3 regions of the Microlunatus soli genome follow, and region 1 is predicted to be linked to each of the others. Evidence: riboswitches for the same ligand, from Rfam matches in the RefSeq annotation. Region 1 holds a riboswitch; each other region holds the start of a gene.
The links. Region 1 has a riboswitch for thiamine pyrophosphate ahead of BLU38_RS25325 (ECF transporter S component). Riboswitches for the same ligand answer to the same signal wherever they lie in the genome.
Positions count from the first base shown of each region.

Region 2: it holds a riboswitch for thiamine pyrophosphate, as region 1 does, so the genes downstream of both, BLU38_RS08160 (YkoF family thiamine/hydroxymethylpyrimidine-binding protein) here and BLU38_RS25325 (ECF transporter S component) in region 1, are expected to answer to the same signal.
Region 3: it holds a riboswitch for thiamine pyrophosphate, as region 1 does, so the genes downstream of both, thiM (hydroxyethylthiazole kinase) here and BLU38_RS25325 (ECF transporter S component) in region 1, are expected to answer to the same signal.

Region 1 is NZ_LT629772.1:5,525,671-5,536,297, reverse strand. It holds gene BLU38_RS25360 (serine hydrolase domain-containing protein) at 1-1,115, opposite strand, end outside; gene BLU38_RS25355 (alkaline phosphatase D family protein) at 1,277-2,797, opposite strand; gene BLU38_RS25350 (TetR/AcrR family transcriptional regulator) at 2,889-3,518, opposite strand; gene BLU38_RS31065 (ABC transporter permease) at 3,614-4,768, shown strand; gene BLU38_RS25335 (energy-coupling factor transporter transmembrane component T family protein) at 4,717-5,493, opposite strand; gene BLU38_RS25330 (ABC transporter ATP-binding protein) at 5,490-7,004, opposite strand; gene BLU38_RS25325 (ECF transporter S component) at 7,019-7,606, opposite strand; TPP riboswitch at 7,597-7,699, opposite strand; gene BLU38_RS25320 (DedA family protein) at 7,799-8,632, shown strand; gene murQ (N-acetylmuramic acid 6-phosphate etherase) at 8,665-9,582, opposite strand; gene BLU38_RS25310 (MurR/RpiR family transcriptional regulator) at 9,732-10,627, opposite strand, start outside.
Region 2 is NZ_LT629772.1:1,745,616-1,756,242, forward strand. It holds gene BLU38_RS08140 (pyruvate carboxylase) at 1-219, opposite strand, end outside; gene BLU38_RS08145 (TetR/AcrR family transcriptional regulator) at 230-838, opposite strand; partial or broken gene BLU38_RS32300 (aldo/keto reductase) at 1,009-1,677, shown strand; gene BLU38_RS31360 (hypothetical protein) at 1,739-1,924, shown strand; gene BLU38_RS08155 (serine hydrolase domain-containing protein) at 1,909-3,033, opposite strand; gene BLU38_RS08160 (YkoF family thiamine/hydroxymethylpyrimidine-binding protein) at 3,096-3,710, opposite strand; TPP riboswitch at 3,754-3,863, opposite strand; gene BLU38_RS08165 (hypothetical protein) at 4,041-4,388, opposite strand; gene BLU38_RS08170 (hypothetical protein) at 4,388-4,708, opposite strand; gene BLU38_RS08175 (alpha/beta fold hydrolase) at 4,780-5,463, opposite strand; gene BLU38_RS08180 (AAA family ATPase) at 5,724-6,269, opposite strand; gene menC (o-succinylbenzoate synthase) at 6,728-7,855, opposite strand; gene BLU38_RS08190 (GNAT family N-acetyltransferase) at 7,863-8,852, opposite strand; gene BLU38_RS08195 (S9 family peptidase) at 8,833-10,627, opposite strand, start outside.
Region 3 is NZ_LT629772.1:604,548-615,174, reverse strand. It holds gene BLU38_RS02920 (TenA family protein) at 1-362, opposite strand, end outside; gene thiD (bifunctional hydroxymethylpyrimidine kinase/phosphomethylpyrimidine kinase) at 359-1,210, opposite strand; gene thiE (thiamine phosphate synthase) at 1,207-1,872, opposite strand; gene thiM (hydroxyethylthiazole kinase) at 1,869-2,753, opposite strand; TPP riboswitch at 2,746-2,843, opposite strand; gene BLU38_RS02900 (ATP-dependent DNA helicase RecG) at 2,921-5,203, shown strand; gene rsmD (16S rRNA (guanine(966)-N(2))-methyltransferase RsmD) at 5,232-5,810, shown strand; gene coaD (pantetheine-phosphate adenylyltransferase) at 5,862-6,392, shown strand; gene BLU38_RS02885 (hypothetical protein) at 6,770-7,282, shown strand; gene BLU38_RS02880 (YceD family protein) at 7,471-8,031, shown strand; gene rpmF (50S ribosomal protein L32) at 8,115-8,306, shown strand; gene rnc (ribonuclease III) at 8,333-9,136, shown strand; gene mutM (bifunctional DNA-formamidopyrimidine glycosylase/DNA-(apurinic or apyrimidinic site) lyase) at 9,120-9,974, shown strand; gene BLU38_RS02860 (winged helix-turn-helix transcriptional regulator) at 9,999-10,199, opposite strand; partial or broken gene BLU38_RS32265 (hypothetical protein) at 10,274-10,483, shown strand; gene BLU38_RS02855 (AraC family transcriptional regulator) at 10,477-10,627, opposite strand, start outside.

The sequences.
Region 1 (10,627 bases):
CGGCACAACGCGGCGAGCGAATTGGTCCGGCCAGCGGCGTCGGGAACTCCACTGAAGGCGATCACCACGTCATGAGTCGGCGAGACATACAGTCCCTGGCCACCGAATCCGGTCTTGATCATGTCCCCGTCGGCGTGGACGAGATTCCACTGGCCCGCAGGATGCGCACCATGCGGCCACTCGCCGTAGCTCGGAACGAGCTCATGCCGGTCCCGCCGGAGCATCGAGGCATAGCTCGCCGGCACCGCCAGCCGGTGTCCCGCGGATGCACCGGACGGCGTGAACAGTGTTCCGAACCGAGCAAGATCATCGACGGTCATGATCAAGCCGCCGTGCGCGACCGCGGTGCCGCGTCCGTTGACACAGAATGCCGCATCGTTGTCCAGCGCGAGGTGGTCCCAGACCAGTGACTGGACGGCGTCGACATAGTCGAGTCCGGTCACCCGCTCGACGACCCAGGCGAGCAGGAAGGTGTTCACCGACGTGTACTCGTACCGGGTGCCGGGCCGGCCGAGCCGCTGGAAGCCGAGCGTCAATTCGTAGGGACTGCTCGGTTGCTGCGCCGGCCGCCACCCCAGGCTGGCCTCGAACCGATAGAACGGGTGCGACGGATCCCGATAGGCTCCTGGGTCGCCGACCTCCGGGCAGACGACACCGGATGCCATGTCCAGCACATCCTGCAGCCGACAGTGCCGCCACTGTTCGCCGAGCTCGGGTAGGTAGTCACGAACAGAAGCCAGGTAGCGCAGTCGATCTTGATCGACGAGGACGCCGACGGCCAGCGACGCGACAACCTTCGACACCGACATCAACAAGTGCGGCACGGACGCCGACCCCATCGACCACCGCACGGCCGGCCGTCCACCGACCAGGACGGTGATCGCATCCACCAGCCCGGAACGGAGCTGCTCGGCCAGTTCGGCGAATTCCGCGATCGCCAGATCTGCCGGGTCGGTGCTGACCTCTGCCATCGTGTCCACCTCGGCCCGGCTGCCGGGGACCAGAGGTCGTACGGCGAAGAGTTGATCGGTGTGTCGATAACTCCAGGCCGACACGATCCCACCGAGGTCCCAGTTGGACAGGGTCAACTCCGGCGGCCTTGGCATGATCGTCATCGCGTCACTGTGACCGTGGCGAGAGCGGCTGTCAACCAGGTAACGACCACCCGATCAACTGCTCAGCCGAGCGGGCGATCATGGTCCTCAGCTCCGGCCCTGCGGCTCCAGGTCCTTGCTCCACAGGATCGCGCCGGAGTTGTCCCGCAGGTTGACCGTCATCACCTCACTGTCGGCAGCGATGGTGACCTGGCCGAAGAACTGGAACTCGGTCGCCGGCGAGGCGTTGGCGTAGTCGGGCGACTTGACGAACACCTGCTGGGCACGAACGTCTTGTCCACCGGGCTGGCCGGGAAGGAGCCGGCGTTCAGCGGTCCGCTGGTGAACTGCCAGAACGGATCGAAGTCGCTGAACGCCGCCTTGTCCGGATCGAAGTAGTGCGCAGCCGTGTAGTGCACGTCGGTGGTCACCCAGACGACGTTGCTGATCTTGTGCCGCTTGATGAAACGCAGGATCTCCGCGATCTGTAGCTCGCGCCCCATCGGCTGACCGTCGTCACCGTTGGACACCGACTCGTAGTCGGTGTCACCGTCCGCAACGATCTCCCCCAGCGGCAGGTCGTTGGAGATCACCTTCCAGGTCGCTCGGGAGTGCAGCAGTTCACGTTCCAGCCAACGCTGCTGTCGCAAACCCAGGATGCCGCCGTCGTTGAACTCCTGACGGTTCGGAGAGTTCGGATCCTTGTACCAGCGCATGTCCAGCACGAACACGTCCAACAGCGGCCCCTGATGCAAGGTCCGGTAGACCCGCCCGTCGTCGGAGTAGCGCGGGTTGATCGGGACGTACTCGTGGTAGGCCTGCTGGGCGCGATACTTCAGCACGTCGACCCGCTTCTCGGTGTAGGCGTCGTCGTCGAGGATCTCGCCCGGGTACCAGTTGTTGTGGGTCTCATGATCATCCCACTGCTGGATCTGCGCGACCTCGGCGTAGAACCTCTTGATGTTCTCGTCGGTCAGGTTGTACTTGTAGTTGCCGCGGTATTCGTCCAGTGTCTCGGCGACCTTCGACTTCTCCTCGGTCACCAGGTTGTGCCAGATCTGCCCGTCGGGCATCTCCTGGGTGGCCTCGATCGGACCGTCGGAGTAGATGTTGTCGCCGTTGCAGATGTAGAAGTCGGGTGACAACTTCCGCATCTGTTCGAAGATCCGGAATCCGCCGCGGTCGACGTCGATCCCCCAGCCCTGACCGGCAAGATCACCGGACCAGACGAAGGAGACGTCGCCCTTGCGCCTGCTGACGGTGCGAAACCGTCCGGTGAGCTGTTGACCGGCAAGATCATGATCACCACGACCGTACGGCGTCACCCGATAGTAGACTTCGGTGCCCGACGGCAGCCCGTGCAGCACGGTCTTGCCGGTGAAGTCGGTCTCGGCCCGCAGTCGCGCACCCGGGATGGTGTGCGAACGGCGGAACTCGGGATCGAGACTGACCTCGACGAACATCCGAGCCTCCCGATCGGCCCTGGTCCAGATCGTCGCCGAGTCGGCCGTCACATCGCCACTCTGCAGTCCGTGGGTCAGGCTCGGCCGCCCACCGCGGCCCAGCCGGGGAGTCGCGGAGGCGGACGGCAGGCCGGAGTCGATCAGACCACTCCCGACAATCAGACCCCCGGCTCCCAAGGCTCCGCCGAGCAGCGTGCGGCGAGAAACGGGGAGCTGACGACCAGCATCGGGCAGCGACATGACGACCTCCAGGCGAACGGCAGAATCCGACAGCCGTCATGCCTATCCCGGGATCGCGAACTCCCGATGATCACCCGGTAACAGGATCAGGTCATTGCACCGACGACTCGACAGCCCGGATGGTCGCGACCGCAGTCCGGACGTAGCTGCGCTCATCGAAGTCGGGGAACACATTCCGCTGGATCACATAGCCGCTCATGATCGAGATCAGCAGCTGGATCGTCTCCTCGGCCCACCGGGTGGCCCGTCGACCGCTCATCCCCGCGCTGGTCCGTGCCCACCGCTGCAACGGGTCGAAGAAGCCCTTCTTGATCGCCCTCATCTGATCCTGCATCAGTCCGAGCACCACCGGATTGACCGCTGCCTCGGCCCAGAACTGGATGATCAACGTGCTCAGCAGGGTGCCGTCCTCGATGGAGGACTCGCCGATCGTGGTCAGCGCGATCTCGACGATCCGTGATGGAGCGGGCGTCTCGCCGTTGCGCTCGAACGTCTCCATGGTGCGCAGGAGCTGGCTCTGCACCAGCGACGCGGCGACCGAGACCAGGATCTCGTCCTTGCTCCTGAAATGGTTGTAGATCGCTCCCGCCGACAGTCCGGACTCGTTGATGATGTCGGCCATCGACGTCTGGTGGACGCCCTTGGTCACGAAGCAGCGGGAAGCCGCTGCGGTGATCTCGGCACGACGGTCGCTTCGGTACTGCGCTGTGACTTTGGGCACGCACCCAGCATAAAAACGAATGATCGTTCTTGACAAGCAGTCGCGACAGGTGCTCAATGGAATCAAGAACGAACATTCGTTTTTAGGAGCATCCGATGTCCGGCACAACCCACAGACCAGCGCTCAGAAACCGAACCGACGCTGATCCCGCAACACCCGCAGCCACGCCCACCGCAGAGAACGTCGTCGATCCCGACGACCGGGACCCCGAGCCGACCGATGTTGCGGCCGGCCATCGCCGGCCGCCGTACGCGAAGTCACTGGCCGTAGCACTGGCTGCCGCGGCAGCCGTCGCAGGCATTCTGATCGCCTTCAGCTGGCCGACCCTGACCGCCGAGCCGCGCGACGTACGACTGGCGATCACCGGACAGCCGCAGCTCGTCCAACAGGTCGGTGGAGCGCTCTCCCGGCAGGCCGACGGCGGTCTCGACCTCCAGGTCGTCGTGGACCGTGACGCTGCGATCAGCCAGATCAGGCAGCGCGAGGTCGTCGGGGCGTTGATCCTCGAACCGCGCGCACCCGAGGTGCTGATCGCCTCGGCCGCCGGCACCGGCCCCACCCAATTGATGAATCGGCTCAGTGACGACCTTCGGGCGCGACTGACCCAGCAGGCGACTGCCGCACATCAACCACCACCGAAACTCACGATCACCGATCTCGTCCCGTACGCTGCCGACGACTCGAGCGGCACCCGGTTGATGATCGCCGCACTGCCGCTGGTGATCGGTGGCGTCCTGGGCGGAGCGCTGCTGTCGATCGCGCTGACCGGTCGCGGCCAGCAACTGGTCGGGCTCGGCGGGTTCGCTGTCGCCGGCGGCTTCGGGCTGGCCGCGATCCTGCATTACTGGTACGGCGCGCTGCCCGGCGACTACCCGGTCTTCGCATCGGTCATCGCCCTCGCCCTGCTGGCGATGGCGTCGGTGGTGATCGGACTGCGTCGACTGCTCGGGCGTGCCGGTATCGGTGTCGCCGCGGCACTCTTCATCCTCGGCGGCAACCCGATCTCCGGTGCGAGCGTCCCCCGGGAGTTCCTCCCCGAGCCCTGGGGTGCCGTCGGACAGGCGATGCCACAGGGTGCAGCGGCGAACCTGCTGCGCGACCTCGCCTACTTTCCCGATGCCGCGATCGGGACCGGTTGGCTGGTGCTGGGCTGCTGGGCGTCAGCAGGACTGCTGTTGATCATGATCGCAGGTCGACCTCAGCGGGCCGCGATGCCGACCGCGACCGACAGCACAGCAACCAGCAGGTAGCCGACGGTGACCAGGGTGTCGCGACGTCGCCAGCGCGACTCCCGGGCAACCGTCCGCCGGACCCCGGAGTCGAATCCGCGGGAGTCCATCGCGGCCGACAGCCTGGTCGCCCGGCGGACGGCGGCGACCAGAACCGCGGACAGCGAGCCGACGAACAGACCGACCGCCTGCAACGGATTGCGGCCGATCAGACCACGGGTCCGGCGGGCGGCGCGGGACTGCCGAAGATCGCCGAGCACCAACGGCGCCATCCGCAGCGCGGCCAGCGAGCCGACCGCAATCCGCGGCTTTGCCCGCCATTGGGTCACCAGGGCGTCGGCGAGATCGGTCGGGTCGATCCGGGCGAACAGCACCACCCCCGGAATCGCCAGCGCCAGCAGCCGCAGCGCGACCGCTGCTGCCGCGGCCAGTCCATCGGAGGTGATCCAGATCGGCCCGGTTTGGATCAGCGTCACACCGGATCTGAGGTCGGTGAACAGCAGGTTGGCGACGATGATCCCGGCCAATGCGCCGGCCAACGGCCAGGCCCGCATCGCCCACTCCCGGGGCGACAGCCGGGCCAACAGCAGCAGGGGCAGTTCGGCGATGATCATGATCACCGACGCCCACGGCGACAGGGTGACGATCATCGCTACGGCGACGATCGCGATCACCAACACGCTGACCAGCGGATTGAGCGTCTGCAGCACCGTGCGCCGCCCGGCGGCGACGGCTCCGAACGTCATCGGGCCACCTCCGGGACCGCCGCGGCTCGATCGTCCTCGGGACGGGTCAGGGCGATGATCTGATCGGGCAACGCCCGGATGAGCAGTCGGTCGTGCGACACACACACCAGGGCGATGCCGTCGTCGGCGAGCTCGGAGAACAACCGAGCCAGTTCGATCCAGGTCCGACGATCCTGCCCGAAGGTCGGCTCGTCCAAGATCACCACCCGCGGCCTGCCGGCCAGCGCCGTGGCCACCGAGAGCCGGCGCTTCTCGCCGCCGGAGAGGGTGAACGGGTTGGCATCGGCCAGGCCCGCCAGGCCGAGCCGTTCCAGTAGCTCGTCGGCCCGCTCGGCGTAGGCCCGTCGGCTGTGTCGCGGCCCGAGGGCAACCTCGTCGGCCACCCGGCCGGTGAGGAACTGGTGCTCGGGGTTCTGGAAGACCGTGCCGATCCGAGCGGCGAGTTGCTCCGACGGCCAGCGACGGATCGGCCGGGCGGCCGTCCGCGGGCGCATCCCGGACACCAGCTCGGCACTCGGTGCGACCACGCCGAGTTGTGGTGCCGCCAGACCCGACAGCATGCCGGCCAGCGTCGACTTGCCGACCCCGTTCGGGCCGATGATGCCGGTCACCGAACCGGCCGTGATGCTGAGCTCGACCGGGCCGGGCAACAGCGGACCGTCGGCGGCGTAGCGTCGCTGCGGCGCCTCGACGCGAAGCAGTTCGACCCCGGACCTCGCCGCGGCACGGTCGGCCGACCAGGGAAGTCGATCATCGACCCAGACGCCGTTGGCGGCGAGTCGATCATGCTGCTCGGCCAACACGCGCTGGGGATCCCCGTCGGCGATCACACCGTGTGCGGGATCGATCACGACCACCCGATCGACCAGCGCAAGGACCGGGGTGATCCGATGCTCGATCATGATCATGGTCGCCGACCGGTCGGCGGTGACGGCGGCGATCGCGTCGATCACCTGCTCCGCACCGTCCGGGTCCAGATTGGCGGTCGGCTCGTCGAGCAGCAACAACCCGGGGTCGAGCGCGAGCACGCCGGCCAGCACCAGTCGTTGCCGTTCGCCGCCGGAGAGCGCCCGGGTCGGCCGATCCAGCGGATAGCGGAATCCCACCGCCGCCAGGGCTCGACGGACCCGCGGCCAGATCTGCTCGCGGGGGACGCCGGCGTTCTCCAGCCCGAACGCGACCTCGTCCCCGCAGCGATTCATCACCAGCTGGCTGTCGGGGTCCTGGAAGACGATGCCGGTGCGGGACAGACCGTGGCCGCCCGAGGCGGGCGTCGGTGCGGCGCCGTCGACGGTGATGCTGCCTTCGACGTCACCGGTCTCGGAGTCGAGCAGGCCGGCGATCGCGTGCAGCAGCGTCGACTTGCCCGCACCCGACGGCCCGAGCAGCAACACTCGCTCCCCTGGCTCGATCCGCAGATCGATGCCGCGGACCGCCCAGTCGGGACGGATCAGATGGCGGAAGCCGAAACCCTGCAGGCGGACCCGGCTCGGAGGAGGACCAGCAGCCATGTGTGACGCCGCCTTCAGGAACGGCGGGCCGGCAGCGCACCCGACGACCGCAGCGTCGCATACAGCACCAGGGTGAGTAGACCACCGATGATCGAGGTGGAGATGATCGCAGCGATTCCGTAGCTGATCTTCCAGCCCGCTGCCCAGGTCGGGTAGTACAGCGCGGTGTCCAGGACGGCCGGCGCCAGGGCGGCCGTGGCGCCGGCGATGAAGGGATTGATCTTGCGCCACATCCGGTAGCGGAAGATCAGGTAACCGAGTTCGGCGGCGACGCCTTGGGCCAGACCGTAGAGCACCAGGGTGCCGCCGCCCAGGCCGGCGATCAGTTCGACCACGGCGGCGATCAGCTCAGCCAGCACACCGGCGCCGGCCTTGCGGGTGATGAACGGCGCCAGGACGCCGGGCACCAGCCAGACCCCGTACAGCAGGGCCTGAGCCGGTGGGAACGCGGTGAACAGCGGTCCGGTCGCGGAATACAACGCCGTCCAGGCGATGAAGATCACCCCGAACACGACGCCGATGGCGGCGGTGATCAGGATGTCACTGGTCCGCCACCGACCGAACGGACGGTCGGTGGTCGGACGGGTGGTCGCGGTAGTCATCTAGGACTCCCTTCGCTGGCATTACCCAGATCAGGTCCGAGGGTCTGCGGTTGCCCGCACTCTCAGCGCTGTCGCGCTCCCCTGTCGGTGAACTTGTACAGACCTCCGAAACTACCACTGCCCCCGATCGGACGGATATATCCGTCCCACGGTGGATCCTTCCCTCCCCCGACAGCAGGTACGGTTGCGGGCGTGTCAGCACCCGAACACCCGGCCGAGACGACGGCATCGGCCGACGCCGAACAGCAGGACACGCCCCAGCAGGACGGGCCCCTGCAAGACGGTGTCGCCGACGAAGGCGGAGCCGGCGATCGGCCGAACGACACCGCAGAGCCGGCGCCGAAGGAATGGTGGGACGACTCGCGGATGCCGTGGAAGGGCAAACCGGGACGCTCCGACATCCTGTGTTGGGCGGGTTTCTCGCTGAGCGGCATCATCGGACTGATCATGATCCCGCTGCGACCGATCCTGATCGCACACAACGTGTTGCTGCTGGTCGCGATCACCGGCTCCCGTTCGGGCCTGGTGACCAGCGGTGCGCTGGCTGCGGTCGGCCGGGCCGACTGGTGGCCGGTGGCGCTGGTGCTCGGCATCATCAGCAGCATGAAGTGGGATCCGCTGTTCTGGTGGGCCGGCAAGCTCTGGGGACGCGGGCTGATCGACGTCGTCGCCGGCCGCTCCAAGTGGGCTGCCAAGAACGCCGACCGGGCCGAGCGACTGGCCCGCCGGTTCGGCATCCCGGCGATCCTGATCGTCTACATCGTGCCGCTCCCCGCCGCGGTGATCTATGCCACCGTCGGGATGGCCGGGATGCGGCTGCGGACCTTCCTGGCGGTCGATCTGCTCGGGTCGGCGGTGATGTGCTCGCTGTATGTCTACCTCGGCCACCGGCTCGGCCAGCGCGCCGTCGACGTGGTGGAGGTGATCGCTCGCTACTCCGGCTACATCTCGCTGGCGCTGCTCGCGCTGATCATCGGCCAGGCGATCTGGCGGGCCCGGCGCAAGGCGCGTACCGCCGCCGTCTGATCCTTTGCCGCTCGATCTGTGCCGGGCAGCGCTCAGCTCAGTGCGGGGTGTCGCGAGCTCGGCAGGTCGATCGCCACGGCCAGCCGTCCGGATGCGGCCGACAGCCGATCTCGAGCCGCCGCCACGTCGTCGCCGCGGCGCAGCATCACCACGGCCGTTTTGACCTCGAAATCGCAGCCTTCCAGCACGCCGAGCGCGGTCGGCTCGTCGACCTCGGCGATGGTCGCGACCAGCCGGGTCGCCCGGACCCGCAGCTTGGCGTTGGTGGCGTGCACATCGACCATCAGGTTGCCGTAGGTGCGGCCGGAGCGGACCATCAACGCGGTCGAGATCATGTTCAGCACCTGCTTCTGAGCGGTGCCGGCCTTGAGTCGGGTCGACCCGGTGAGCACCTCGGGACCGGTGTCCAGCTCGATCGGATGCGCCGCATGCCGGGACAACTCGGCGCCGACGTTGCAGGACACGGCGACGGTCAGTGCACCGCGGCCCTTGGCCTCGATCAGCGCACCGATCACGTACGGGGTCCGTCCGCTGGCCGCGATCCCGACCACGACGTCGTGCCCACCGACGTCCAGTGCCGCCAGATCGGCGGCCCCTTGCTCGGTGTCGTCCTCGGCGCCCTCCACCGCATCCACCAACGCGGTCGGGCCGCCGGCGATCAGCCCGACCACCCGGGACGGATCGGTGTGAAAGGTCGGCGGGCATTCGGCGGCGTCCAGGACGCCGAGCCGGCCGGAGGTCCCGGCACCGACGTAGATCAGTCGGCCGCCGTCGGCGAACAACGGTTCGGCCGCGGCGATCGCGGCCGCGATCGATTCCTGAGCGGCACGAATCGCCTCCGGGACCGCAAAATCGGCGGCGTTCATGGTCGCCACGATCTGCGCCGGCGACATCTCGTCCAACGCAGCCGACGCCGGATTGGGGCGTTCGGTCCCGATCGCCTGGGTCACCGCACCGCCCTCCGGGTCACGACCGCACCCCTGTGTAGATGATGTGCACGAATCGTGGCGTCCTGGTCAGTTCTCACCACACCATTAAAGCCGATCCGACGCCGCCGGACACCCCGCAGCCCAAGTTCGGGCCCCAGGTCAGCCCCGGATCAGCCGCTGCGGCGTGCGTCGTGGCGGCTCTCGACGGCGGCGGCGGTCGCGTCCAGCGCCTCGATCGACTGGTCGTAGGAACGCTGCGCGACACCGGCGAAGACGCAGTCCACCAGCGCCAGTTGAGCGATCCGACTGGACATCGCGCCGGACCGGAAGGTTGCCTCGTGCGCCGCCGTGACCAGCACCAGATCGGAGACCTTGCTGATCGGTGACCGGTCGAAGTTGGTGACCGCGATCGTGGTGGCGCCGTGCCGCCGCGCCATCCGAAGCGCATCGATGGTGTCGAAGGTGGTGCCGGTGTTGGAGAAGCCGATCGCGACGTCGTCGGAGCTCAACACGGCAGCGGCGGTGAGCGCCAGGTGCGGGTCGGCCCAGGTGAACGACACCCGACCGATCCGATGCAGCTTGTAGTGCAGATCCTGAGCCACCAGGGCGCTGGCACCGGTGCCGAAGATGTCGATCCGGCGGGCACCGGCCAACGCGTCGACGGCCTGTTCCAGCACCGCCAGGTCCAGCGCGCGGGCGGTGTCGGTGATTGCCCGCGCGTCGGCGTACGCGGTCTTGTTGACGACGTCGGCCAGCGAGTCGGTCGAGCTGATCCGGCCGGTCGACGGGGCGCCACCCTCCTGGTCGGTCTCCTCCCACTGGGCCGCCCGAGCCAACGCGATCCGCAGCTCCGGATAGCCGGCCAGACCGATCGCCCGGCAGAACCGGAGCACTGTGGTCTCGGAGGTCTCACAGCGTTTGGCCACTGTGGTGATCGAACTCTCCGAGACTCCTGCCGGATCGTCCAGTACGGCCTGGGCGACGCGTTGCTCGGCGGGTCGCAGATTGGGCATCGCCCGGCGCACCTTGATCAGGACCGACAGGTTCTTGCCGCCGGCGGTGGCCG
Region 2 (10,627 bases), 3.0 Mb from region 1:
GGCGACCGCTGCCTGGACGATCGAGTCGACGTCCAGGTAGGCCCGGACCGGATGGCCGCGCTCCCCGATCAGGTAGGCCTCGTCCGCCTTGATCCGATGCACCGCATTGCGATCCTCGTACGGGTAGACGGCAACGGTGTGCGCCCCCAACTCGACGGCAGCACGGAATGCCCGGACAGCGATTTCCCCGCGATTGGCAACCAAGACCTTGGCGAACATAGCCAGGAATCTAACGGTTCCCGGCTGTCGGACCGAACTCGCGTCCCACACTGCTGACACCGGCGCCGTCCAGGAAGACGCTGGTAACCAGGCTGCTGGCCCGTTCGGCCTGCAACTCGCCGCTGAGCACCAGGCGCATCACCTTCTCGTACAGCCCGGTCAGCACCGTGAACTGCAACTCCAGCGGCACATCGGAACGCAGCGAACCGTCGGCGATGCCCCTGCGGAGGACGTCGAGTACCGGTCGGGCAATGCGTTCCTCCAGCTCGGCCGGCTTGGTCAGATGCCGGTCCCGCAGGTGGACCAGGGCGGCATACCGGGTGGCTGCCGCCAGGAACGCGCGGCTCAGCCGGGCCAGTGCTTCGGGTACGTCGACGGTCTCGAGTTCGGCCGCGGCGATATTGCCGGCCAGCTCTTCCATCGCGGCCACCGTCATGCCCTGCAGCAACTGCTCCCGGCTGGGGAAGTAGCGATAGAGGGTCGCCCGGCCGACGCCGGCGGTGGCAGCGATCTCGGCCATGCTGGCCGCGTCGCCCCGTTCGGCGATCACGGCGGCCGCAGTGTTCAGGATCGCCGCCCGAACACCACTGCGGACGGCGGGCTCCGGTGTCGTCCTCATGGCCACACCCTAACGCTGGACGGAGACGACTATGCTTCTGAATAAGACATCACTGTCTCATTCGCCGACAGGAGAGAACCATCATGGAGAGCAGGCGACAGCTCGGCCGGACCGGGATCGAGGTCTCCGCGATCGGGTTGGGCTGCATGCAGATGGGCGGCCGTGGCGTGATGGAGCAGGTGTTCCCGGTGATTCCGCAGCAGACCGCGACCGAGATCGTCCGCACCGCCCTGGACAACGGTGTCGACTGGTTCGACACCGCCGAGATGTACGGCAGGGGGCAGTCCGAGCGCGCGCTCAGCACGGCACTGACCGAGCTGGGTGTCCGGTCCGGGAGCGTTCGGATCGCCAGCAAGTGGACTCCGGTCGGGCGGACCGCGGCGAGCATCGGCCGGACCATCGGCGGCCGGCTGGACGCCCTGCAGGGATATCCGCTCGACCTGCATCAGATCCATTTTCCGGTCAGCTTCTCCGGCGTCGACGCGCAGATCGACGCGATGGCCGCGTTGGTCGGCTCCGGCCGGATCGCTGCCATCGGTGTCAGCAACTTCAACGCCCGCCAGTTGGAGCGCGCCCAGGCCAGGGCCCGTTCGCACGGACTGGTGGTGGCCAGCAACCAGGTGCAGATCAACCTGCTGCATCGAGACATCGAGACCAACGGCGTGCTCGCCACGGCGCGTCGTCTGGGGATCACGTTGATCGGCTACGCACCGTTGCGGCAGGGCATCCTGACCGGCCGGTTCCATGCCGACCCGGCGGCGCTGCGGGCGCTGCCGCTGATCCGGCGGACCATGATCGGCGGTGACCGGATGGTGCGCCGGTCGGAGCCGTTGATCAAGGAACTGACCGCGATCGCCGACGCGCACGGCGTCCGTCCGGGGCAGGTCGCGCTGGCCTGGGGTGATCACCAACTACGGCGACACCGTGGTCTGCGTGCCGGGTGCCTCGAAGCCGGCCCAGGCCGCCGAATCTGCCTCCGCGATGCGCCTGCGGCTCGATGCCGACGAGTTGGCTGCGCTGAACGAGGCTGCCGACCGGGCCACGAAGCCGCCGGCGCGGGCACGGCCCGGTCAGCGCGCGGCGTAGGTCAGCACGTCGGCCATCGAGCGGGTGTCGTCGGGGCCGCCGAGTTGGACCTGGCACATCCAGACAACGACGGTCCCGGTGGACGGGATCAGGTAGCCGGCGGTCCCGGTGCCACCGACCCAGCCATAGCGACCCGGGACGTTCCACGGATGGGTGGTCCGCAGGTCGACCCCGCCGCCGAAGCCCCAGCCCTGACCGTCCAGGAAGAGATGCTTCGGCCCGCCATCGACGTGGGCCGACGTCATCTGCCGTACCGAGTCCTCGGTGAGCACCTGATGTCCGTCGTGCTCACCGCCGGCCAGCAACATCGCGCCGAAGGCGTACCAGTCGCGGACGGTCGACAGCAGGCCACCGCCACCGCTGAGAAACGGCGGTTCGGCCGCCCACTGCCCGTCGGGCGGATCGATCAACTCCAGCCCGTCGTCGGTGTGCTGGTAGAGCGAGGCGATCCGTTCGACGTCGGTGCAGAAGAACGCCGTGTCCGCCATCCCGACCGGTCCGAGCACGGTGTCGGTCAGGACGTCGAACAGCGTGCCGCCGGCCGCTCGCCCGAGCAGCACGCCCAACAGCTCGGCACCGGTGTTGTAGGTCCATCCCTGCCCCGGCTGGTGCAGCAGCGGAACGGTGGCCACCCGCTGTAACCATTCGTCCGGCGCCGGGTGCTGCTGCGGCTGCGGCGGCCCCTCGCTGATCCGTTCGAAGAGCAGCTGAGCGATCGGCAGATCGAAGCGTTGTGGCAGCCCGAGGCCGCCGGAGAAGGTGAGCAGGTCACGGACGGTGACCTGCCGCTCGGCGGGCACCACGTCGTCCACCGGGCCGTCCAGGGTACGCAGCACCACCGGCTCGGCGAGCTCGTCGAGCCACCGATCGATCGGGTCGTCGAGTCCGACCAGACCCCGTTCGATCAGCACCATCGTCGCTGCTGCGACGATCGGCTTGGTGATCGACGCGATCCGGACGATGGTGTCCTCCGACATCAACGGGCCGCCGACCGTCTGCTCGCCGGCAAAGGCGATCTCGATCTCGCCATCACGCGCCACCAGGGCGCCTGCTCCCGGAACGTGTCCGCTGGTGCAGGACCGATCGAGGATGCGTTGCAGTTCACCCATGTCGACACACTGCCAGATCCGCCCGCCGGACGCCGACGGGATGACGATCACCGGGGCTCAGGTCACCGATGGGACGGGCTGTTCACCGAGACCGTGAGATGACTGGTCACGTGCTGCACGCTGCTGCCGACCAGCACCCAGCCCGCGACGGCCGTCGCCAGCACTGCGCCGAGATCGCCCTCCAACCGGGTCACGAAGTGCTCCGATCCCCGAAACGTCCCGTTCTCCTTGGCCAGGTCGATCGCGGCGTAGATGTCGCGCATGTGGTCCGGCACGGTCCCGGCCCGGACCTCGTCGGCCAAGGGATACAGCGACCACTCGGCCGCGGCGTACAGTCCGGTCTGCCTGCCCTCCGGTACGTCGACCGGACGCGGTCCGGCGCCACCGGGAAGGTCGCAGACCACCTCGCCCGGGCAGCCGCGGGACAGCTGGATGGTGAGCGACGCGTGCTCGCCGGTCGATGCGATCGCCGCGGCCAGGTCGGTCAGGTAGCGCAGCAACTCCGGCTCGCTGCCACCGACGTAGCTGCTGACATCACCGATCTGCACCACGAGTCCGCCCGGATCCGTTGTCTGCAAGGCCTTGCTGATGACGTCGGCGTACCGGTCGGTCATCACCGCCGCCGTCACCCGGGCGCCGACCCCGAATCGCATCGGGTCGTCAATGATCTCGGTCATCCGTCCACCTCACCGGTCGTCGGCACGGTGGACCGGGCACCGTGCCCGAGCCAAGTTCGCTTCCTTCGCTGGCATCATCCAGATCAGGTTCAACGGTCGGAGTCGAATGCTCCCTCTCAGCCCCTCCTGTGGCGGGCTCCCGTGCTCATGATCAACCTAACAGCACCGACTGGTATCCCGCGTCCGAAGGTCGTGCGAGGAGTCGGAGGCTGAAATGGTGAGCTGCAGAGGCGGAGCAGGTGCGCATGCTGGGGCATGTCAGCCGACGACAACGCAGCAGATCGCCGCTTCGGGCGTTCGAATAGGGTGCCGGATCAACGACTCACCACACTAGGACGTGCTGCGGACCGGTGCGTCCTTGCGTCTGGAAACCTTCGGCGGCCAGCCAGCGATGACGACCGCTCGCGCGAGCAGGATCAGGCCGACGCCGGTCAGCAACGCGCCGGCGGCGATCTCACCGGCCAGGATCGACACGATGACGCTGTCGTCGGCGGTCCCGAGCAGCCGCTCGGCCAAGCTCTGGTAGGCCAACCGGCTGAACACACCGAGGGCCAGCAGCACCGAGCCGATGCTTCCGGTCACCCGGCCCCGCCCGTCGGCCCGGCCGATGAACAGCCAGAGGGCCAGCAGCAGCCCGATGACCACGAGGACGCCGGCGACGATCGGACCGGGAGTCATCAGCGATCACCTGTCCTCGTCCTCGCCTTGTCGGCTCGGATCACGGCCAGGGCGAGCAGGATCAACCCGCCAGCGGCGGTTGCGGCGACCAGCACGGCACCGACGCCGTACACCAGCGAACCCGTCCCGTAGGCACTGCCGAGGGATCCGTTCAGGGCGGCGATGATCATGCTCGCGAACAGCAGCGCGACACCCAGAACGCCGAACGTCCGGGCTCTGCCCATCGCCTGCATGTTGATCATGACCACGGCGATGACGAAGCAGATGACGATGACTGCAGCGGACAGGAACTCCGCGGCCGGTATCCGAAATTCGACCATCGCGGCCACCCTAGCCTCCCGACGGTCCGAAGGCTCGCGGATTTTCTGGACCTGGTATCAGGTACGCGGACTCACCGCCCGTGATCGGCCGAAGCCAGGTCGTGCAGCGCACCGGCAAGGCGGTGTGGATCCCGCCGTGCGATGTTGTGCCCGACCGGGATCTCCAGGACTCGCCATCCGGGATCGTGACGTAATCGTTCGGCCAAGGAGACGAACGGGCTCCCCGGCCACGCGCCACCGCTGATGAAGGTCCTGTTCGGCAGCGGTCCCGCATCACCGGCCAGCCGGACCGTCTGGACGAACGAGGCGAGCGGGTGCGGCCTGGCCCGTGGGTCGAGCCCGTCGGGCACCGCGACCCACCGGCCGTCCGCTGCTGAGCCGGCGATGAACTGCGCGCGAAAATCGTCACTGGTCAACGACCAGCAGGAATCGCCGTCGTCGGGAACGTAGGCATCGATGAAGATCAACTGATCGAGACGATCCCCGAGCCGGTCGGCCACTCCGGCGATCACCATCCCGCCGTAGCTGTGTCCACACAGGGCCAGTGGTGAGTCGCCCCCTGCTTCGATGACCTCGGCCACCTGATCGATATGGGTGTCGAGGTTAGGAGGACTGCCGACCTCTGCCGGCCCCTCGGTCCCCAGGCCGGCCAACGTCAGCGCCTCCACCTGGTGACCGTTGCCGCGGAGTTCGGCCGCCACCGTGTCGAAGACCCAGCCGCCCTGCCAACCGCCGGGCACCATCACGAACTTCACGACCAGAGCCTATTCCGCACCCGTCCGCCGCGGTCGCTCGCCCGCGGTTGTCGAGATCGAGGAAGGAAGTGGCGGCCGCACAAAGTTGATCATGACGGTCGCCGGCACCGGAGTTTAGGCGCTGCGTCCGCCGTGGAGGCTGGCAGGTGAACGGACACGGGCAGACCTCCCGCGCAGGGCCGTTCCTGCAGAACGTCGGACCCCGCCCGACGCGCGTAGCCGGCGATTGGTGAGTCCGTCGGGTGACGAGCGCCGTGCAATCACCCGTGAGATGCGCGAGCAGACCGGATGTCCGCGATGAGCTTGCGCACGCTCTGATCCAGCGGCATCGCACTCGCGTCGAGGAGCACATCAGCTCCGATCCGGTCCTTCTCCAGCGACCATTCCTGATAACGCTCGGCAAGCCAGTAGCGATCGCGAGACGGAGACGTACTGCGGGACGGGTCTGCCTGTGCCCGTGGCAGCGCGGCCTCGAGCGGAGTCGTCATGGCCACAGTGATCATCGCGGCGGCCTCAGGTACCTGCTCGAGCAAGATCGACACCTCATCCTGACTCGATATCCCCTCGGCAATGACGCACGTCAGGTCATCACGAGCCCACTCCCCAGCGACCATCGCAAAGATGCGGGACGCGGTGTCCCAGCTCGGAAGGGTCGGACGAGCCATCTCGGCAATCTGATCAAGCTCGACCAGAGCCACCCGCTCGCCTTCGCGACGCAACTCCGCCGCGAGTGCGCGCGCGATCGTGCTCTTACCGGACGCCTGTGGTCCGACCAGCAGAACGAATGCCAGCGAAGACGATTCCATGCTCACCTTGGACACGTTATCGGCTGGGGCTGACCACGGATCCCGCTGCCGGAGACGATCGAGCGTCGGAGCGGTGTGCTCATGATCAGTGACCCGACAACTCCCGCGTTGCTGGCCCTGACGCCCACCTGGGTCAGTTCCCCAGCCGATGCCGCTGGCCCACCCCGGCAACCATCTCCGGGGTGAAGCACAGGTCATCGACCGCGTCGTCGGGTCGGTCTGCCCTCGGCAGAGTGGCTCGGAGGTCAAGCACTCGTGTTGAGTCCGAGAGGATGGCATCGTCGTTGTGCACGGTCGGACGCTACAGCCGGATCGACACCTGTCGCACTCGCGTAACCTGCCCGCAAGCCGTTGGAGGGCACGGTCGGTGCCGTCCGGTGCGTCGTCACAGAACTCCGACGACAATCTGTCCGTCTTCGGCCGATCTCGCCGACGGTCATCGCACGAGGCTGCTGTGCCTACCGGTCGATCGGGATACGGGTGGAGTCGACGGTGAACTCGGCCAACGCGTCGCGGATCGGCTCCGAGCACAGGCCCGGGCCGGTCGGTACCGTGACGGAGCCGTTGTCGATCGTGATCGGCTCGGTGATGTCGGTGCGGTAGAAGCGGTCGGAGGCGGAGATGTCGCCGGGCAGGGTGAAACCGGGCAGCGCAGCCAGAGCGGCGTTGGCTGCCCGACCGATGCCGGTCTCGATCATGCCGCCGCACCAGACCGCGATGCCGTGGGCGCGGGCCAGGTCGTGGATCTTGCGGGCTTCCAGGTAGCCACCGACTCTGCCGGGCTTGATGTTGATCACGGCAGCCGCACCGAGGGTGATCGCGTCGGCGGCGGCCTCGGCGGAGACGATCGATTCGTCCAGACACATCGGCGTCCGCATCTGCCGGGCCAGCTCGGCGTGCTGGCGGAGATCCTCCTCGCCGAGTGGCTGTTCGATCAGCAGCAGGTTGAAGTCGTCCAGCCGTCGCAACAGCGGGGCGTCGACCAAGGTGTAGGCCGCGTTGGCATCGACCTGGAGCAGCAGGTCATCGCCGAACCGCTCCCGGACCGCGCGGACTGGCGCGATGTCGCGCCCGGGTTCGATCTTCAGCTTGATCCGCACGTAGCCCTGATCGAGATAGCCCTGGACGGTATCCAGGAGTTGATCAATGCTCGGCTGGATGCCGATGCTGACCCCGGACGGTACGGAGTCGCGGACCGCTCCCAGGTAGTCGGCGAACCGGAGGTCACGACTGCGCAGTTGAGCATCAAGGACGGCCATCTCCACCGCGGCCTTGGCCATCCGGTGTCCGACGATCGGCTTGAGCAGATGGTCGACGGTCTCTGCGGTCAGGTGTTCGGCGGCTGCCAGGATCGGCAGCAGGAAGTCGCCGATCACCCGGCGGGCGCCGGCGGCGTACTCGCTGGAGTAGAGCGGCTCGGCCATCGCGACGCACTCACCCCAGCCGGTGACCGGATCGCCATGATCATCGCGGGCTCGCAGTTCGAGGATGACGGCGATGCGTTCGGTCTGGGTGCCGAACGAGGTGGTGAACGGTGCCACCAACGGCATCGAGACGGTGTGCAGCAGCAACTCGTCGATCTTCATCGCAGCATCAGTCCTTGTCGGCAGTCGTTGTCGAGTCGTTGTCGGTGGAGGTGGTGCGGATCAGTCGGTAGCACCCGACGTCGTTGTCCGGGTCGACGGCATCGGTCCGGGAGGACGCCAGGAAGGCGGCGACCCGCCAACCCGCGGCGAGCAGTGGCCGGAGAGTGTCGCGCAACGCGATTCGCCAGCTCATCGCCAGCTCGGGTGCACGGGATCGGACCGCTTCGATGTCGGCCGGGATGATCAACTCCACCAGGCCGACGTCGTGTCGCAGAGCCGTCGCCAGAGCCCGATCGTCGATCGTCGGACCACCTCGAACGATGTCCAGCACGGTGCTGGCATCAGTCCTTCCGCAGGCAGCGGACGACGTCGGCGGGGTGCCGGCATCGTCGAGATCCCAACGGGTGAAGGCCCGATCGGACGGTTGACCCCGGTTGCGGTCGTCGTTCATCGGCCCGTAGAAGTCGACCAGGTATTCCTCCAGTCGGGCACCGAGCCGGTGCAGGTTGAATCGGGCGTTGCGGGCGATCAGCGGGTCGAAGGTCCAGGTGATCGACGTCAGGCCGTGCTCGACGGCCCAGGCTCGCTGGTGGTGTTTGATCGCGGTGCCGACGCCGGCCCCGGCTCGACCGCCGAGGACGCCGGTGACGTGGGAATGCAGGGTGTCCAGGCCGTCACCGGTGACGAAGCCGATGCTGCCGGCGACCAGTTCTGATCCGGCATAGGCGCCGCTGACATAGCCCTGACCGTGCATCATCGCGGCGACGATGGACGGGTCGACCGGTGCGTGATCATCGGGCACACCCCAGATCCGAGCCAGCAATCCGACCAACGCCGCTGCCTCGGATTTGCTGCGCAGTAACGAGATCCGGACGCCGGACCGCTGTGCAGCCAGGCCGGCCGTCCGTTGGGCGGCGCGCACACCGTCGGCGAGGTCGGCTGGTCGCCCGGTGATCATCGGAGCAGCCGTCGAGCCGTCACGGAAGGGTCGGGACATAGCGATCCAACCAGTCCAACAACCGCCGCCCGTAGTCGACCCGATGCGACGGCCGACCGTTGATCAAGAAGCCGTGGGCGGCACCGGGGTAGACCACCAGCCGGGTGGGGACCTGCTGCAACCGGAGCGCACCGAACCAACGCTCACCCTGATTGACCGGGCAACGGTGATCTTGTTCGCCGTGCAACACCAGCGTCGGCGTGCTGACCTGACCGACAGCGGTGATCGGTGATCCCGCCGCCAGATCGTGCTGCTCGGTGACCGGGTCGGTCCGTCCGAACGCGCGCGTCAGTTCGACGCCGAGATCGGAGGCCCCGAGCTGGGCGTTCAGGTCGCAGACCAGCCCGCCGGCGACGGCCGCGGCGAACCGATCGGTGTGGGCCGTCAGATGACAACTGGTGAAGCCGCCGTAGCTGTAGCCGGTGATCGCGACCCGGTCCTCGTCGACCAGTCCTTCGCTGATCAATCGGTCGATCGGCTCCAGGAAGTCGGCCTGGTCGGCGACACCCCAGCCACCGACAACGGCACGCAGAAAGTCCTCACCGTAGCCGTCCGAGCCGCGCGGGTTGAGGGTCAACACATTCCAGCCGCGTCGGGCCAGTTCCTGCTGGTAGAGATGGGTCGCGTCCGCGACCCCCGTCCAGGCGTTGTGCGGGCCGCCGTGGACGTCGAGCAACAACGGGGCCGGTCCGTTGGTGTTCGGGGCACGCAACAACCAGCCGTGCACCCGACGACCGTCACTGATCATGAACTCCCGCTGCTGCTGGGCCAGGGGTCGGCGGTCGTCCAGCAGATCGGCACTGATGCTCGTCGCGATCCGCAGCGACGGCTCGTCCAGCCGGACGAAGGCCACCTCGCCGTAGGACGCGTCGTCGGTGATGATCACCGCTGCGACCGGCGCAGCCGCGGCGACCGCGACTGCGTCGACGCGCTGTTGATCACCGGCGACGACCGGCTGCGCGCGTCCTCCCCCGACCGGCATCCGATACAGGTGGGTCCAGCCCCGATCCCTGATGCAGAAGGCGATCTCGCCGGTGCTGGTGAGAGCCGGGGGCGCGCCCGGATAGGCAGCCGAACCGCCGGGCATGATGTTGCGGTCGAGGTGGCCGGTGAGGTCGCGGTCCGGAGCGCCGTCCAGCCGGAGGGTCAACAGTCGCGCGTTACCGATCTCGGCGTCCTGTCGTCCGACCGCGACGACACCGCTGTTGTCCTCGAGCCAGAGCAGCGGTCCGCTGACATGCCGACTGGTGCCGATCCGGGTCGGTACGCCGCCGCTGACGGGGATGCGGTAGGCCGAGGAGGTCATTGCGCGATCGGACCCGGCGTCGAGCCGGGCTGTGAAGGCGATCATGGTCCCGCTCGGCGACACCGCGGGCTGTCCGGCGTGCCAGTCCCCCGCCGTCAACTGCCGGACGGTGCGGGAGTCGAGCTCGACAGCATGCAGATGCTGGCGCCTGGTGCCGAAGCGACCGATGCCGTCGGCCTTGAACAGCAGGTCGTCGGCGACGATCGGCGCCGATTCCGCCTCGCCAACACCAGCCCCGCCGCTACCAGTCTCGCCGGCACCAGCCCCGTCATCACCCGTCTCGACGTCAGCTTCGGCCCGGGTCTGTGCGACGAAGACGATCATGGAACCGTCCGGCGTCCAGACCGGTGGTCCGGCCCCGAGGGCACGATCGGTCAGCACGCTGACCTCGCCGCCGGTGACCGCGACCGTACACAGCTGTGGCACGTCGTCGATCTTTCGCAGGAAGGCGATCGTGCTGCCGTCCGGC
Region 3 (10,627 bases), 1.8 Mb from region 1:
GACGGTTCGGGAGCACCGGCGGCGTCCGGGTCGATTCCGCGGGGGAGCAGATAGCCGCGGTGCAAGGACCGTTCGGCCTCGATCGCCGACGCCGCCGATCGGGCCAGCATCACCCGGCCGTCCAGATCATCGGACCGCGCGGACAGCGTCGCCAGGGCCGCCGAATAGCCGTTGAGATAGTGCGCATCGTCGATCAGATAACGGCAGAACACCTGCTCTGGCAGTGATCCGTCCGCCAACGCGGTGAGGAACGGATGGGAGGTGATCGCGGTGAACCAGGCGCCGACCGATTGCCAGGCGTCCTCGGAGAATCCGCCCGTCGGGCTTCCGGTCGGTGCCGAGGTCTGCTGTGTCAGGCTCATCGATTCCTCCAGAGGTGGTCGACCGGTCCGTTGCCGGACCCGATGCCGAGCTGGGCACCGGCCCGCAGGGCGCCGGTGAGATAGTCCTTCGCGGCTCCGACCGCCGTGCGCAGGTCCGCTCCGCGGGCCAGGCCCGAGGCGATCGCCGAGGACAGCGTGCAGCCGGTGCCGTGGGTGTTGGTGGTGTCGATCCGCGGCGCGGAATAGTGCGTGATTCCCGAGTCATCGGCCAACACGTCAACACTCATAGCATCCTGATCCGGTCTACGGACTGATGGCTTGCCGTCGACAGGCTCGGGGCTCTCGGGCTGGAGATGTCCGCCCTTGATCAACGCTGCGCACCCGAGGTCACGCAGCGCGACGGCCGCAGCCTCCATCTCGTCCGGGCTGTGCGGAGCCAGGTTTCCCAACAGGGCAGCGGTTTCCGGGAGATTCGGCGTGATCACGGTACAGAGCGGCAGCAACGCCTCCTTGATCACCTCCGTCACCTCCGGGGTCACCAGCCGGTCACCGGAGGTGGCGACCATCACCGGGTCCAGCACGATCGCCGGACGGGGCCGGGTCCGCAGCACGTCGGCCACCGCTGCGGCGATCTCCGGGGTGGCCAACATGCCGATCTTGATCGCGCCGACCGCGAGGTCCTCCAGCACCGCAGTCAGCTGATCGGCGACGAAATCGGCCGGCACCGGATGGATCCCGGTCACGCCGTGCGTGTTCTGAGCGGTCAATGAGGTGAGCACCGCGGCCCCGTAGACGCCCAGTGCGGTCGCGGTCTTCAGATCGGCCTGGATGCCTGCGCCGCCGGACGGATCGGAGCCGGCCACACTGAGCATGATCGGCGTCGTCATGACCTGCCCTCTTTGGACTGGTCGACCTCGGCCACCAGGTCCTGTGCGGCTCGCCGGGGATCGTCGGCGGCACAGATCGCGGAGACCACGGCGACGCCGTCCGCGCCCGCGCCGATCACCTCTGCGGCATTGCCGAGATCGATGCCGCCGATCCCGACCAGCGGCAGCTCTGCCGGCAGCCGGTCCCGCAGACGGCGAACACCCTGCAGGCCGAACGGTGTGCTGGTGTCGATCTTGGTCGGGGTCGGCCAGACCGGGCTGGCCGCGACATAGTCGACGGCGGCTAAGGCCTGGTCGTCGCGCAGTTGATCAAGATCGTGGATCGACCAACCGATGCACACGTCGACGCCGAGCCGGCTCCGGGCGACGGCCGGATGAAGATCATCCGGCCCGACGTGGATGCCGACTCCTGGCACGGCAGCGGCTGCGTCGAGGTCGTCGTTGACGACCAGGGTGACGGCGGATCCGGCCAGCCGGTGAACGATCTGTCGCAGCATCCGGATCCGATGGTCGGTGCTGTTGATCTTGTCCCGCAGCTGCACGACGCGCACGCCGCCGGCCACCGCGGCCATGATCAACTCGACGGTCCGATCGGTGCTCGGTTCGGCGGTGACCAGGTAGACACCGAGGTTGCTCCGCACCTGCTCGTGGGTCGTGATCATGACTGATCGTCCCGATGCGACTCCTCGATCCTGCTGCCGACCTGATCGGCCGACAGGTCGGCCAACTCGTCCAGCAGCCGCCAGCGCAGTGAACCGGGACCGGCGGCGTCCCGGCCGGCTCGTTCGATGGCCACGGTGATCATCGCCAGAGCCGCCGCGGTCGCCGCCAGCCGGTCCTCACCGACAGCGCAACAGGCGGCGACCAGCGCCGTAGCCGAACAGCCCAGGGCGGTGATCATCGGTGCCCGCCGATCGCCGCCGTCGATGGTCAGCTGCCGCCGACCGTCGGTGACCAGGTCGCGTGCACCGGTGACCGCGACCACACAACCTGCTTCGGCGGCCAGCGCTGCGGCCTGGTCGCCGACCGCACTGCTGTCGGCGGCGCTGTCGACGCCACGACTGGCACCGGCGACACCGGCCAGGGCCAGCACCTCGCCCGCGTTGCCGCGGATCACCGTCGGCCGGTTGGTGAGCAGCCGGCCGGCGAGGTCGCGGCGATAGGAGGTGGCGCCGACGGCGACCGGGTCCAGCACCCAGGGAACACCGCGCTCGACCGCGACGGTGGTCGCGGCAACAATGCCGTCGGCCCAGTCCGGCGACGGGGTGCCGATGTTGGCGACCACGGCATCGGCGAGGCCGGCGAACTCGCCGGCCTCCTGCGGATGATGCACCATCGCCGGCGACGCGCCGGCCGCGTTCAACAGGTTGGCGGCCAGGTCCATCGAGACGTAGTTGGTGATGCACTGGACCAGCGGCCGCCGCGCGCGGAGTTGCTCGACGACGTGACCGGCCGCTGCCGCGGCATCGGTGACATCGAGGCTTGAGGTGGTGGTGACCGCTGGGGTGCGGGGTGCGTCAGAAGAACTGGGCACAGCAGACATCGCTCTGGCTCCCTTTCGCCGGCATGATCCGGATCAGGTTCGGCGGGTGTGATCTCAGCCCGATCCGTTCGGGCACCCCGGCCATCTCTGCGTCGACATTACCTCGGCCGGGCGGGGCCGTCGGACCCGGCCGTGCCGGACCGCCGTACCGGGGCGCGTCGGAGCCTCTGGTTAGGCTGGCGTCCGTGAGCTCGACTGTCACCCGCTGGCGTACCGAGGCCTATCAGCGCCTGCACGCCAAGATCGCCGCCGTGGTGGGGGACAAGACCGCCAAGGCCTTCGACAAGCTCGACATCCGCACGGTCGGCGATCTGTTGCAGCACGTACCGCGGCGCTACATGGCCGGCACCGAACTGAGCGATCTGGCCGATCTGCAGCCCGGCGAGGAGGTCGCGGTGCTGGCCGAGGTGGCCCGCACCCAGGCGCATGCGATGCAAGGCGGCCAGCGGGGCCGTGGCGCGCGTGGCCGATTGGAGGCCTGGATCACCAACGGGCGGCACGGCCGGCTCAATCTGACCTTCTTCGGCCAGCCCAAGCTGATCGACTACTGGGAGAAGCAACTGCACCAGGGCACCCGCGGCATCTTCGCCGGCAAGGTCGGTGTCTTTCATGATCAACTCCAGCTGTCCCACCCGGACTTCGTGATGCTGGACGAACACGGCCGGGTGGTCGGTGGTTCGAAGGCCAACGAGGCGATGGCCGAGGTCTCCCGGGCCGACCTGATCGGGATCTATCCGGCGACGGCCAAGCTGCGGACCTGGAACATCGCCGAGTCGGCCAACCTCGCGCTGGAGTTCTTCGAGGGGGCCGACGACCCGTTGCCGGCGTCGGTCCGGGACCGGGCCGGTGTGCTCGAGCTGACCGAGGCCTACCGCGCGGTCCACCAACCGCGGACCAAACCGGAGGCGGCTCGCGGACTGGAGCGGCTGAAGTTCGACGAGGCGTTCGCGATCGGGCTGGCGATGGCGCGCCGCAAGGCGCTGGCCCGTAGCCACGGGTCGGTGCCACGGCCACGGCGGGCCGACGGTCTGCTGGACGCCTTCGACGGGTCATTGCCGTTCAGCCTGACGCTCGGCCAACGGCAGGTCTCCGACCAGATCTTCGCCGATCTCGCTCAACCGCATCCGATGCAGCGGTTGTTGCAGGGCGAGGTCGGGTCGGGCAAGACCGTGGTGGCGATGCGCGCGATGCTCGGGGTGATCGACGCCGGCGGCCAGGCCGCGTTCCTGGCGCCGACCGAGGTGTTGGCCACCCAGCACTATCAGACGATCACCAAGATGTTGGGGGAGTTGGCCACCGCCGGCACGCTGGACGCGCCGGAGCATGCGACCCAGGTGGTGCTGATCACCGGTTCGATGCCGGCGGCGCGGAAACGGGAGGCGTTGTTGGCCGCGGCCAGCGGCGAGGCGGGGATCGTGATCGGCACCCACGCGCTGCTCAGCGATCAGGTCCAGTTCGCCGAGCTCGGGCTGGTGGTGGTCGACGAGCAGCATCGGTTCGGGGTCGAACAGCGGGCAGCGCTCGGAGCCAAGGCGACCAGCCAGCCGCACCTGCTGGTGATGACGGCGACGCCGATCCCGCGCACGGTGGCGATGACCAGTTTCGGCGACCTGGAGACGTCGGTGTTGCGGGAGATCCCGGCCGGTCGGTCCGAGGTGAGCACGGTCGTGGTCGACACGATCGCCGCGCCGGCCTGGGTGGACCGTGCCTGGCAACGGATCGTCGAAGAGGTCAAGCAGGGCCGGCAGGCCTACGTGGTGTGCACCCGGATCAGCATCTCCGACGTGCTCGGTTACGACGGACTCGAGGTGGTTCCCGACGATCAGGAGGAGGCACCGAAGACCCCGGCGATCGCGGTCGAGGAGCTGTACGGCGACCTCACCCAGGACGGCGGCCCGTTGTCCTCGATCCGGGTCGAGATGTTGCACGGCCGGCTGCCGGCCGAGCAGAAGGACGACGTGATGCGCCGCTACGCCGCCGGCGAGATCGACGTGCTGATCTCGACCACGGTGATCGAGGTCGGGGTCGACGTGCCGAACGCCTCGATGATGGTGATCTGTGACGCCGACCGGTTCGGGATCTCCCAGCTGCACCAGTTGCGTGGTCGGATCGGCCGTGGTGAGCATCCCGGGGTCTGCCTGCTGTTCAGCTCCAGTGATCCGATGAGCCAGGCCGCCGAACGACTCAGCGAGGTGGCCGCCACCCGGGACGGATTCCGGCTCGCCGAGGCCGATCTACGGCTGCGCCGGGAAGGTGACGTGCTGGGCGCCGATCAGTCGGGTCGGCGTTCGAGCCTGCGGCTGTTGCGGGTGCTGCGTGACCAGGAGCTGATCGCCTCGGCCCGGGAGATCGCCGACGGCTGCATCGCCGACGATCCCGAGATCGAGGATCCGGGACTGGCCGACATCGTCGACAAGATCGAGTCACCGGAATGGTTGGAGCGGGCATGATCAACAGCGTGATCGGGAACGGAGCTCGATGAGCCGGATCGTTGCCGGCAGCCGGCGGGGACGTCGACTGACGACCCCACCGGGTGACCGGACCCGACCGACCAGTGACCGGGTCCGGGAGGCGTTGTTCTCGATCATCGCCTCCTGGGCCGGGACGGCCGGGTCAGGGGCGGAGGATCAGTTGGCCGGGTTGGCGTTCCTCGACCTGTACGCCGGGTCCGGGGCCGTCGGGTTGGAGGCGGCCAGCAGGGGAGCGACCCGGGTGCTGATGGTCGAGTCCGATCGGCGGACCGCCAGGATCATCGGCGAGAACATCCGCGAACTGGACGTCGGCGCCCAGGTCCGGACCGGACGGGTGGAGGACGTGATCGGCTCCCCACCGCCGGGTGAATACGACGTGATCTTCCTCGACCCGCCGTACGAGTTGAACTCGGCCCGGCTGAGCGGCCAGCTGGCGACCCTGCTGGAGCAGGGCTGGATCACCGACGACGCCCTGGTGGTCGTCGAGCGGTCCGCGCGGAGCGAGGAACTGACCTGGCCGGAGGATCCGGCCGACGTCTGGACCAAGAACTACGGCGAGACCGTGCTGCATTTCTGGCAGCGATGATGGGTGGCCTGCGCCGCCGGCGCGGGTGTGAGTGAGCGAAGGGACAGCAGGGTGGCCGATGACGAGGCACAACAGCCGGGCAATGCGCAGCCACGGCGCGCGGCCTGCCCGGGATCGTACGATCCGGCGACCCGCGGTCACCTGGACATCATCGCGCGGACCGCGAGACAGTTCGACGTGGTGCACGTCCTGGTCGGCAACAACAGCAGCAAGACCGCGATCTTCACGCCCCGGGAGCGGGTCGAGTTGCTCGCCGAGGTGTGTGCAGACATCCCCGGTGAGATCGAGGTGCACCTGCTGGACGGGCTGCTCGTCGACTACTGCACCGCGCAGCGGATCGACTGCGTGGTGAAGGGGATCCGGGTCGCCGCCGACTTCGACTTCGAGATGCAGATGGCCCAGATGAACACGGCGATGAGTGGCGTGGAGACGCTGTTCCTGCCGGCAGCCGCACGGTGGTCGTACGTCTCGTCCAGTCTGGTCCGTGACATCGCCCGGTTCGGCGGTGACTTCGACCAGTTCGTCACCCCGGCGATCGCGGCCCGGACCCGGGCCAAGCTCGCAACATCGGGCGACGGTTGAGTCGTTCGGGTGTCGGGACGAGGTAATCCCGACCTGGAGGAGGCCGCTGAACAATTCGCTCCGCTGCGCGCCACGCTGCACAGACGCGGGCGCGTCGCGCTCGCTCGACGGGCCCCGGCCCGCCTTCGCTCCCGCGACGTGCCCGTGCACGCACATCGCGGTGCTCGCGACGAGCCAGTTGTTCAGCGCCCTCCTCGGGTCCCGCCACGGCGGGAAAGAACGTAAAGTTTGTATAACGGTCCGCAGCGACTAGATTCTTGTCCGCTGTGCGTCGGGATGTCGTCCGGTCACCCGGGAGGGGACCGGGCGGCTCGTCCAGCGGAACATGTAGCCACACGAATGCGCGCCCGGTAGACCCGGGACGGGAGGATTCATCGATGCCCGAGGAGCCGACGGCCGAGGCCCGGTTGGAGCAACTGCGGGAGCTGATCGCGTCTGCGCGCGCGATGCCGATGTCGGCGTCCTGCGTGGTCAACCGGTCCGAGGTGCTCAAGGTGATCGACGAGATCGCCGAGACGATGCCGAAGGAACTCGACGAGGCCCGCTCGGTGATCGAGCAGCAGAAGGCCAAGATCGCCGACGGCGAGGCGCAGGCAGCCCAGATCGTCGCCGACGCCAACCAGCACGCCCTGGACCAGGCCGCGCACAGTTCCCAGGTCAAGGTCGCCGAGGAACACGCAGCCAAGATCATCGCCGACGCCGAGCACGAGGCCGAGGCGCTGCGCCGTGAGGTCGACGTCTTCATCGACTCCCGGATGGCCAGCTTCGAATCGGTGCTGGCCAAGACCGGCAGCCAGGTCCGGACCGCACGCAAGCGGCTGGCCGACCGGAACGCCGAGCCGGCGGAGGACCGCCGGCAACGCGCGACCGAACTACCCACTCTCGACTGACCCCGCCCCAAGGACACCGTTCCCGCGCACTTTTGAGGCTGCCGCGCGAGCTGGAGGGCGTGCGGGAACACCGAAGTTGCGCGGGAACTGGTGTTACCGGGTGTGATTTGGCCAGGCCGACCGGGGACGGCTAGAGTTGGGCGTCGGTCATGACGATGTTCTGACCGCTGCGCTGAAGGGAACTGCTTGTGGATACGGCAGCTCGCTCGAGGGAACCGTACTCGGATCTGGTGATCGACACCCACGATCTGGGCCGGGGAGCCGGGCGGATGATGCAGGTCCAGCGGACCGCGGAGGCGCCAGCGGAGCTGGGGATCGAAGTGATCGGGGTACCCCAAGGCTCACCGATCGAGTTGGATCTGCGACTCGAATCAGTGGTCGAGGGAGTGCTGGTGACAGGCACGGCCGATGCTCGGTTGGCGGGGCAGTGCGTTCGGTGCCTGGTGGACCTGACCGATGAGACGGTCGTGGACTTCCAGGAGCTGTACGTCTATCCCGACAAGGAGTCCGAGGACACCGAGACCGAGGAAGAGATCAGGCACCTGAATGGTGATCTGATCGATCTCGAACCGGTGCTGCGCGACTCCGTTGTGCTCGACCTGCCGTTCCAGCCGCTGTGCCGGCCGGATTGTCTGGGTCTGTGTCCCGAGTGCGGGGCTGATCTGAACGCCGATCCGGAGCACGGTCACCAGGCCCCGGTCGATCCTCGGTGGTCAGGTCTCGCGGCATGGCCGGGCGAAGAGTCCTGAGAGCCAGGAAGTCCTGAGCAGACCGCAGGGCTGTGAAGTGACGCGGACGCGACAGTGTCCGTGGCGATTACGAGGAGAAGATCGTGGCCGTTCCGAAGCGTCGGATGTCCCGCAGCAACACCCGGCACCGCCGGTCGCAGTGGAAGACCTCCGCTCCCACCCTGGTCACCTGCGCCAATCCGGCTTGCCGGGAGAAGCACCTGCCGCACACCGCCTGCCCGGCCTGCGGTCAGTACGGTCCCCGCGGCGAACGCCGCCAGGTGCTGGCTTCCTGACCCACTCCCGTACGGGACAAACGATCTTGGCAGAGCAGCCGAATTCCACAGCGCACCCGGAACACCCGGGAGCCTTCGAGGTGCTGGCAGAGCTCGGGATCACCATCGATCCCGGGCTCCTTGATCGTGCCCTGACCCACCGTTCGTACGCCTACGAGCAGGGTGGTCTGCCCACCAACGAACGGCTGGAGTTCCTCGGCGACTCGGTGCTGGGGCTGGTGGTGACCGAACATCTGTTCAGCACCAACCCGGACATGAGCGAGGGCCAATTGGCCAAGCTCCGCGCCGCGGTCGTCAATTCCCGTGCGTTGGCCGAGGTCGCCCGTGGGCTCGACCTCGGCTCCCTGGTCAAACTGGGACGCGGCGAGGAGACCACCGGTGGCCGAGACAAGTCCTCGATCCTGGCCGACACCACCGAAGCCGTGATCGGCGCCGTCTTCGTCGCCGAGGGCATCGACAGCGCCCGCCGCTTCGTGCACCATCTCTTCGACCCGGTGATGGCCGAGGTCGCCACCCTGGGCGCCGGCCTGGACTGGAAGACCAGTCTGCAGGAGCTGTGCTCGCTGAACGGGCTGCCGGCGCCGCAGTACGTGGTGACCGAGACCGGTCCCGATCACGCCAAGACCTTCACCGCCCGGGTACTGATCGACGGCAAGCAGTACGACCCCGGCGTCGGTCACAACAAGAAGGAAGCCGAGCAGAAGGCCGCGGCCAGCGCCTTCAACGAGCTCCGCACCGCCGTCGAACAGCCGCTGGACGAGGTCGGTGCCCTGGTGGCAGCCGCCGACGAGGCAGCCGCCGAACCCGGATCCGGTGCCGGAGCTTCCTGAGGTCGAGGTCGTCCGACGGGGTCTCGATGAAGCGCTCGCCGGCCGGACGATCGCGGCCGTCGAGGTGCTGCATCCGCGGCCCGTCCGACGCCATCCGGGCGGACCCGCCGACTTCGCCGCCACCCTCACCGGCCGTACCTTCGATCACCCCCGACGCCGCGGCAAGTATCTCTGGCTGCCGCTGACCGACGGCGACGCGATCCTTGCCCACCTGGGGATGAGCGGCCAGTTCCTGGTCGCCGACGCAGAGATCGCGGATGCACCGAACACCCGGATCCGCTTCAGTTTCACCGACGGCGGGCCGCAGGTCCGCTTCGTCGACCAGCGGATGTTCGGCGGCCTGTCGCTGGCACCCGACGGCGCAGAACTTCCCGCCGAGATCGCTCACATCGGCCTCGATCCGTTCGACCCGGCGTTCGTCGCGGTCCAGGTCGCCGATCGGCTGCGCCGCAAGCGGACCGGCCTGAAGCGGGCGCTGCTGGACCAGAACGTGGTCTCCGGGATCGGCAACATCTACGCCGACGAGGCACTGTGGCTAGCCCGGCTGCACTACGCCCGGGCGACCGAACACACCACCCGCAAGCAGCTGGTCGAGTTGCTCGACGCCGCCACCGCGGTGATGGCGGCCGCGCTCGGAGAAGGCGGCACCAGCTTCGACGAGCTGTACGTCAACGTGAACGGCAACAGCGGCTACTTCGACCGTTCGCTCAACGTCTACGGCCGCGAGGGCGAGCCCTGCTCGCGCTGCGGGCACGCGATCCGGCGGGAGGCGTTCATGAACCGCTCCTCCTTCCGTTGCCCGCACTGCCAACGGGTGCCCCGACACACACACTGGTGACGTAGCGGCCGTCAGGAGGTCGGTTCACTCCGGACTTCGGGGAGGACCCGTGCGGCGGACAAGTCCGTCGCGTTCGAGGCCGCGCAGCGTCTGGGGCAGCATCTTCTGCGAGACCCCCTCGACCCGCCGTCGAAGCTCGGAGAACCGGGCGTCGCCGTCACCGAGCGCGCCCACGATGAGGACGGTCCACCGGTCGCCGATGTGATCGAGGATGCGTCTGGTCACGCAGCCCGAGCGATACGGCCGCCGCCCGGGGTCACCAGGTCACGGCGTTCAGCCGCTCGCGTCCCACTGAGGCGGTCACCGGTGTGAATCACGTCCAAGGTGATGTCACCGACCGGGTGGCGTTGTCGGCGATCGTCGCCGGTGCCGACGTCGTGGTCGGTCGAGCGGCCCCGCGCATCAGCCGCGAGTCGTCGGAACGGGAATCGGGCAGGGGCCAGGAGCGATGCCCGAGATCTTGGCGATCACGCCGGGCCGGGTGCTCATGCCGGAGACCGATTCAGTGATCTTGTGGGCTGTCAACGCGTCCCTGTCGAGCTCTGCGCCGGAACAGGCCCGGGGCAGTCCCGAACTCCCGACGGAACGCGGTGCCGAAGGCGAACGGCGACCCATACCCCACCTGGTGGGCGATAGCGGAGACCGGGATGTCG